2 regions of the Vibrio sp. 2132-1 genome follow, and region 1 is predicted to be linked to the other one. Evidence: predicted binding sites of a transcription regulator. Region 1 holds the regulator's gene; the other holds the start of a gene.
What was found. Region 1 encodes CRP, which controls carbon source genes, mostly activating them, when cyclic AMP is high. Its sites were predicted from a motif close to TGTGANNNNNNTCACA; they were not measured.
Positions count from the first base shown of each region.

Region 1 (4,219 bases):
ACTTCGGCCCACTTCTGCAAGTGGTGCGCTACGAAGGATTAGACAAAGCCGTGGCGCTAGCAAACGATACGCGCTTTGGCTTATCTGCTGGTTTGGTTTCAACCGACGACCAAGAATGGGAATACTTCGTTGACCACATTCGTGCAGGAATCGTGAACCGTAACCGCCAGCTTACTGGGGCAAGCGGTGATGCGCCATTTGGTGGTCCGGGGGCGTCGGGTAACTTGCGCCCAAGCGCTTACTACGCAGCAGATTACTGTGCGTACCCAATGGCATCAATGGAAGGTCAAGAAACTGTCTTGCCTGCAACATTGAGTCCAGGTGTAGCACTATAAGTTTTAATAATAGAGTCGCAACTATGCATTGCGGCTCACCTTGCCGGCGCATCATTTAGGTATGGGTTGTAGTGATCGTTGGCAGAACACGAAAAGTGAGCAAAGACTCGGAAAAGCGTGTTGACTGACTGGCATTTACCGTCACAGGTTGATGGTTGCTCGTTCATTATTCTGGACAACTTTTGTTGTGAACGAGCAGCCAACTTCCGCTTACCTTTAAACTCTACATCTCGTAACAAGGAGTCGTTATGACGCCCGATGTGTTATTTGAATCGCTATGGCAAGATTACATTCAACGTCTTTGCCCTTCGGCTGCTAAAGTGCATCAGCTGCTTCAAGAAGATGAGCCTCTGATTAATGATCATATAGCTTTACGTACCTTCAATATCGCGCCTCTTGGTATTGAAACTCTAGCTAAGCCATTTGTAGCTATTGGTTACAAGGCGTGTGGTGATTACATTTTCGAAAGCAAAAAGCTGGTTGCTAAGCACTATGAGCACCCAGATCCGAAGCAACCTAAAGTATTTATTAGTGAGCTAAAAGTTGAAGAGTGCTCGCCTGAGCTACAAGAGATTGTGAAAAATTTGGTGGCACAAATCGATGCTGACAAGCTGAAAGATAGCGCATTCTTACATGGTGGACGCTTGTGGGATTTAAGCTTTGCTGATTACCAAACGTTGGCTAAAGAAAGTGAGTACGCATCTTGGCTTGCGGCGCATGGTTACGGAGCAAACCACTTCACGGTGAGCGTTAACCAGCTCAATGAATATGAAGAAGTGAAGCAGGTAAACGATCATCTGCGTACCGCTGGGTTTACCATTAATGAAAATGGTGGTGAAGTGAAGGGCACTCCTGAGGTGTTGCTAGAGCAGTCATCGACCATGGCAGATAAAGTAGCGGTTCGTTTTAGCGAAGGCACTGAAATTATCCCTGGCGGGTTTTATGAATTTGCTAAGCGCTATCCGATGGAAAATGGTGATTTGTACCCAGGTTTCGTGGCCGCTTCAGCTGACAAAATCTTTGAAAGTACGAATGGCTAAGTTTTAGGGTTAACCTGTTAAGCTTACTCATTAGTGTTCGCTGCACCCTATCTCATTTGGTCATGAGTAAATAAAAAGCCACCAATGTTGCCATTGGTGGCTTTTATAATTTTGTTCGTGTCACTCTAGTTCGAGATTAACGAGTACCGTAAACCACGATGGTTTTACCGTGAGCAGAGATTAGGTTCTGCTCTTCTAGCATCTTCAAGATACGACCTACTGTCTCACGAGAACAGCCAACAATTTGACCGATTTCTTGACGAGTGATCTTGATTTGCATGCCGTCTGGGTGAGTCATTGCGTCTGGTTGTTTTGCAAGGTTCAGAAGCGTCTGAGCGATACGACCAGTTACGTCTAGGAACGCCAGGTCACCCACTTTTTGGCTAGTTACTTGAAGACGACGAGCCATCTGCGCAGAAAGACGCATTAGGATGTCTGGGTTTACTTGGATAAGCTGACGGAACTTCTTGAAAGAAATTTCAGCAACTTCACAAGGAGATTTAGCACGAACCCAAGCTGTGCGCTCTTGGTCTTCCTCGAATAGACCAAGTTCACCAATAAAGTCTCCTTGGTTTAGGTAAGAAAGGATCATCTCCTTACCTTCTTCGTCTTTGATAAGAACCGCAACAGAACCTTTAACGATGTAGTACAAAGTTTCTGCCTTTTCGCCCGCGTGAATTAGCGTGCTCTTTGAAGGGTACTTATGAATATGACAGTGTGAAAGAAACCACTCTAATGTTGGGTCGGTTTGAGGTTTACCTAGAACCATAATATCTCACTTCCTCTGCAGGGTACGCTTGCGCTATCCATATTTTAGCTAAGCCTGAATTAGGCCTACTAGAATAAGAGCACTTTTTATATGCTGCAAGCTCTCTTGTGTTTCGGTAAGAAATAGTATCCTTTTTCGAAAACGATTTCTTGATTTTAATCGTGCCATGATTGAGATTTTGTAAGCAAAACTGTGCACATGATCACGGTATGAAAAGTAAACATCTTCGCAGGCAGGTTTTTAGCCAATTTTCCCTGTTTCGATGAGCTGTTGTAGGATAGGCCGAACTATGAGCTCCATTGCAAAGCTCATCTTACCGCCGGGTACGACAATCGTGTTGTGGCGTGACATGAATGAGCCATCAATCATGGCCAGCAGATATGGGAAGTCGACATTCTTGATACCGCGTAGGCGAATCACCACAAAACTCTCATCCAAACTAGGGATGCCTTTTGCATTAAGTGGGTTGGAAGTATCAACGGTCGGTACGCGCTGGAAGTTGATGTGAGTACGAGAAAACTGCGGAGTGATATAGTTGAGGTAATCGTCCATGGATCGCACGATTGAGTCCATTACCGCTTCACGCGAATGGCCGCGATCGCGAGTGTCACGTACGAATTTTTGGATCCACTCTAAGTTCACAATCGGCACCATGCCAATTAAGAAATCCACATGTTGAGCAACATTAACATCGCCATCGACCACGCCACCATGTAACCCTTCATAAAACAGCACGTCGCTGTTTTCGGGTAAGTCTTGCCACGGTGTAAACGTGCCTGGCATTTGATTGTAGGGAACCGCTTCGTCAAACGTGTGCAGATAACGGCGCACGCTGCCAGTGCCGTCATGCCCGAACTTACGGAAAAACTCTTCTAATCCCGGGAAGTCATTAGCTTGTGGGCCAAAGTAGCTAATGTGTCGACCTTGCTCGCGGGCTTTGCGGATTTCGATGTCCATCTCTGGGCGAGTAAAGCGATGGAAGCTATCGCCTTCAACCCATGCGGGTTTAACGTTCATCATATTGAACATTTTACGGAAGGCTTCAGATGTAGTGGTCGTGCCGGCACCGGACGAACCAGTAACCGCAATAATTGGGTGTTTAGCTGACATGACAAACCTTGTCGAAAATTACTTACCTGTAATGTGCAGTAGAGTTACTACTGCACGGTCGATATCCCACTATAGCACGTAACAATACCTTGTCATCGAGTGGGATACGGTAAAATGTGAAGGGTCTAAAATTTTGTTTTATGTTGAATATCGACGGTTTCGTGTAGCTCAGAGAACACGATAACCGCTTCACCTTTTTCCAATTGAGCTTTGACTTGATCAATTTTGTCTTGCAAAGAAACCTCGACGGTTCCGTAATCCGTTCCTTCGCGTAAGACGAATTCACGAATTAAGTTTTCCAATGTTTCCGGCGCAATGTCTTGCCATGGAATGATCATAAATACCTCTAACTTTTATGATGAGCGGCTAGTTTACTGCGTTCGTTGCTTGGATACAGCAGAAAGGTAATCTGCGGCGATACTTTCGTAATACGCGGGCAGCGCTTCCTCCAACCAAAACTTAGGTTTTAACGCCGTTCCTGTCAGGAAGCCAACATGGCCACCGTGTTCAAAGAGACGGTAATCAATGTTATCTGGCAGAACAAACTTCGGGATCACATCGTCGGTCATGAACGGATCGTCTTTGGCATGGATGATCAGTGTGGGTAGCGTGATTTGCTGTAGTTTACTTAAGCCAGAGCATTGGTCGTAATAATCTTGTGCGTCTTTGAAGCCATGCAATGGTGCGGTAATCAAATCATCGAATTCATACAATCGTGTGACACGTTTTATTGAGTTGTAGGACAGCGCAAGCTCGCCATGCAGTAGATGATGCTTTTGTAACGCGTTACGTTTCAGTGAAGAAAGCAGATAACGGCGATACACTTTTGAAAAGCCTTGTTCTATACGGTTTGCACACGCCGCTAGGTCTAAAGGCGCTGAGATAATAGTCGCTGCATTCAAAATAGGGTGGTCTTTATATTGGGCTAAATAATTCGCCAACATGTTACCGCCAAGAGAAATACC
Region 1 covers NZ_JAWPON010000027.1:15,070-19,288, reverse strand. The annotation lists gene astD (succinylglutamate-semialdehyde dehydrogenase) at 1-335, shown strand, start outside; gene R8N47_RS21910 (DUF1338 domain-containing protein) at 584-1,375, shown strand; gene crp (cAMP-activated global transcriptional regulator CRP) at 1,512-2,144, opposite strand; gene R8N47_RS21900 (phosphoribulokinase) at 2,385-3,254, opposite strand; gene R8N47_RS21895 (YheU family protein) at 3,380-3,592, opposite strand; gene R8N47_RS21890 (hydrolase) at 3,626-4,219, opposite strand, start outside.

Region 2 (4,219 bases), on a different contig from region 1:
ATCTGGCACACGAGTCAGCCAGCGCTTCCTTGCTGGTCAAGTGAACTTTTGTACCCTGATGCCGATGCGCTCTATTCCGTTTAGAACCGTTTGTCTACTGGGGATGAATGACGGCGTGTACCCACGCTCCATGCCGCCAGAAGGCTTTGACTTGATGACAGGAAGAACCAAACCGGGCGACCGTTCGCGCCGAGATGATGACCGTTATCTATTCCTCGAAGCGATGTTGTCTGCACAGCAAACGCTCTACATCAGTTATGTTGGCCGTTCAATCCAAGACAATACCGAGCGAGTGCCTTCGGTTCTGGTTTCTGAGCTGATGGAATACTGCCACCAAAACTATTGTTTAAGTGGTGATGAAGCGTTGCCTGTTGATGAGTCTGGCGACAACTTATTAAATGCGTTGGTGAATACCCACGCCATGGTGCCGTTTAGCCCAAGTGCGTTCCAAGGCATGCACGCCAGCTACGCGAAAGAGTGGATTCCAGCGGCATTGACTCAAAGCAGTCAATCGCAAGGCTATGTCCGTCGTGATTTTAATCGGGCATTAGACGACTATCTGTTGGGAGCGACGTTCCCGCTTGAGCTCGACTTAGTCGAGTTGCAACGTTTCTGGCGTTTACCAGTGCAGTATTTTTTCAATCGTCGTTTAAAAGTAATCTTTGAACCGCCGCTACCGGTGATGGAAGACGACGAACCCTTTGTTTTAGGTGGTTTGGAAAGCTATCAAATGCGTGATGAGCTGTTAGAAATCTTGCTTGAAACGACATTGATGCAGCCAGAGAAAAAAACAGAGGTGCTTAAACACTTTATGAGTCAACAGCGCGCGCAAGGCAAACTGCCGGTGGGGGCGTTTGGTGATATCGAATTTGAAACCAACCGAGTTCAGGCGGAAGAGCTGGTGGATAAACTGGCGTTTTTATCTGGTGCGCCTCAAGACGATTTGGAAATCGACCTGACGTTTGATTCCTTGTTTGAGCGAAATGAAGGCGAAGAGAAAAACGTTCGCCTAACAGGTTGGCTAACTCAATGCTACCAATCCGGTTTGATTCGCTATCGAAGCGGTAAGATTCGCTCGCAGGATTACGTTGCTGCGTGGATCGATCACCTTGCCATGTCGGCGTCGGGTCATGCTAAGAAAACCCACATCATTGGTTACGATCGTAAAGAAGGCGCGCTGCATTTGATCTACCCAGAAATTGCCGATGCTCAGTATGCCAAACAGCTACTGACTGAATTAGTTCGCTTATTCTTCGAAGGCATGACTAAGCCTTTGCCTTATTTCCCGAAAACGGCGTTGGCTTGTGTTGAAGCGGGCTTTAGTCGCGGTCAGTGGGTAGATGACGAAGAGAAATCTTTGAAGAAAATGGCTGACGCATTCAATGATGGCTTCATGAGCCCGGGCGAGGGCAATAATGCGTACATCTCTCGAATTTGGCCTGCTTGGAATGATGAGTTGGCCTCAGAAGTTCGTTTGCTGACAGCATTAGTTTTGCAAGGTGCGCGCTTAGCGGTTCAAGACGCTGATGACGTAAAAGCGTAATAAAGACAGTTGGATAAAGAGAAGGAAGAGTAGGGTGGCCGCCAGAAAATCATTATTTTTTGTAGGGCGTTCGCTGTACGGCCACAAGGTCAGAGGGACCATGATACTTTTGTTTAATTCATTTGAGTTGTGCCGCCAAAAGGTTTGGCTTATCTCGTGGGGCGCATACTAACGGTACGTCTTATGGATAACCGTGAGAAAGATCTCACAAAGCTCTAAATTATCCAACTTGTTAAACATATTAATAGAATTTTTAACTATAGATCACATTTATTAGGTGATACGTCCTAGTAAATAATCCGGAGAGATTCAGCGTTATGGATCAAATGTCAGGTGCAGAGTGTCCTCTACATACATTAGACCGCACAGAGCAACCTCAACCAACGCCACTAGAACCGATGACGTTTCCTCTGCATGGTGCGAGGTTAATCGAGGCATCAGCAGGTACAGGTAAAACCTTCACTATTGCAGGTTTATATCTGCGCCTTTTGCTTCGTCACGGCAGCGCGGAAACTCGACATCGCGTACCGCTTACGGTCGACCAAATTCTGGTTGTAACCTTTACCGAAGCGGCAACTGTGGAATTGCGCGATCGTATCAGGGCAAGAATCCATGATGCGCGAATCGCGTTTGCGCGTGGACAGAGTTCCGACCCGGTGATCCAACCTTTGCTTAATGAGTTTGACGATCACAAGCAAGCCGCAGAAATTTTATTGCAGGCAGAGCGTCAGATGGACGAGGCGGCGGTCTACACCATTCACGGTTTTTGCCAACGTATGCTAACGCAAAATGCGTTTGAATCTGGCAGCCGATTTAATAACGAGTTTGTGACCGATGAAAGTCACCTAAAAGCGCAAGTTGTAGCCGATTACTGGCGCCGCAATTTCTACCCGTTGCCATTTACCTTGGCTGGGGAAATTCGCCAGCTATGGAGCTCTCCATCTGCGTTGTTGTCTGACATCAGCAATTACTTAACCGGTGCGCCGTTAATCCTTTCTGTTCCTGCAATGAAAGGCAGTTTGGCTGATCTTCATACTGAAAATCTGAAAAAAATTGATGAATTAAAAGCACAGTGGCGAGAAAGCCAAGATGACTTCTTCACGCTGATTTCAGATTCAGATATTAACAAACGCAGCTACACCAAAAAGTCTCTGCCGACGTGGTTGGAGGCGGTGAATGCTTGGGCGGCAACGGAAACCACAGGTTACGATTATCCAGACAAGCTGGAGAAATTCGCGCAAAACGTCTTGTTGGAAAAAACACCGAAAGGCAGTGCGCCGCAGCATGCGGTATTTGAAGCCATTGAAACATTTCTTGCCAATCCAATCAGCTTAAAAGCGCCACTGCTTGCTCATGCGGTTGAGCATTGTCGTGTGATGCTGGCCAACGCGAAAAATCAAAAACAGTGGCTCTCTTTCGATGATTTGCTGACACAACTTTCTGCTTCTATCGATACGGACGAAAGCGAGCTTTTAGCGGCGCGTATTCGTACTTTGTATCCTGTCGCTATGATTGACGAGTTCCAAGATACCGACCCGCTTCAATACAGTATTTTCAGCCGTATTTATCTGAACAACCCGGAATGCGGTTTGTTTATGATCGGTGACCCAAAGCAGGCGATTTATGGCTTTCGTGGCGCAGACATTTTCACTTATATCAAAGCGCGTAACCAAGTAAGTGCCCACTACACGTTAGGAACCAACTGGCGTTCTAGCGCAGATATGGTGCAGGCGGTAAACCAAGTATTTGCTTTGCCAGACAGTCCATTTATCTACGATTCGGATATTCCGTTCTTACCCGTTAAGTACAGTCCCAATGCCGAAAAACGCATTTGGACTATGGGTGGCCAAAAGCAACCAGCGCTGACTTATTGGTTGCAAGAAGCGGACGATAAACCGCTACCAAAAGGCGAGTATTTGACTCGAATGGCAGAGGCGACCGCAAGCCAAATCCAAACCATTTTGACGCAGGCTCAACAGGGGCAAGCGTGTCTGGTGAATGGCGAAAATCAGAAAGCGGTTCAAGCGGGCGATATCGCGGTGTTGGTTCGAACAGGTAGTGAAGGTCGAATGGTCAAACAAGCCCTGGCAAACCAAGGCATTGCCAGCGTGTACCTGTCTAACCGAGACAGTGTGTTTACCAGTTCTGTGGCGCAGGATTTACAGCGTTTGCTGCAAGCGGTGCTGACGCCAGAAAATGACCGTGCGCTGCGTGCAAGTCTTGCCTCTGAGCTGTTTGCCCTTGATGCAGCAAGTTTGGATGCACTTAATAACGATGAAATTGTGTGGGAAAACGCCGTAAACGAATTCAAAGAATATCGCAAACTTTGGGTTCAACGTGGTGTGCTGCCGATGTTGCGCGCGGTGATCAGCAAACGCCATATTGCCGAGCGATTACTAGAAGAAGGCGCGAGTTCACAGGGTGAAAATGGTGAGCGAGTGCTTACCGATTTAATGCACATCGGTGAACTGCTTCAACAAGCCAGTAATGAACTGGACAGCGATCACGGTCTGCTGCGTTGGCTCGCTCAGTCTATCAGTGATGCGGAAAACGGTTTGGGTGGCAGTGATGACCAAATCCAACGTTTAGAATCGGAACGTAACTTAGTGCAGATCGTAACTATTCACAAATCAAAAGGCTTGGAGTATGACCTCGTATTTCTGCCGTTTGTGTTCA
Region 2 covers NZ_JAWPON010000002.1:273,456-277,674, forward strand. The annotation lists gene recC (exodeoxyribonuclease V subunit gamma) at 1-1,543, shown strand, start outside; gene recB (exodeoxyribonuclease V subunit beta) at 1,870-4,219, shown strand, end outside.
Region 2: the regulator CRP is predicted to act here: its motif matches at 1,736-1,751, upstream of recB (exodeoxyribonuclease V subunit beta).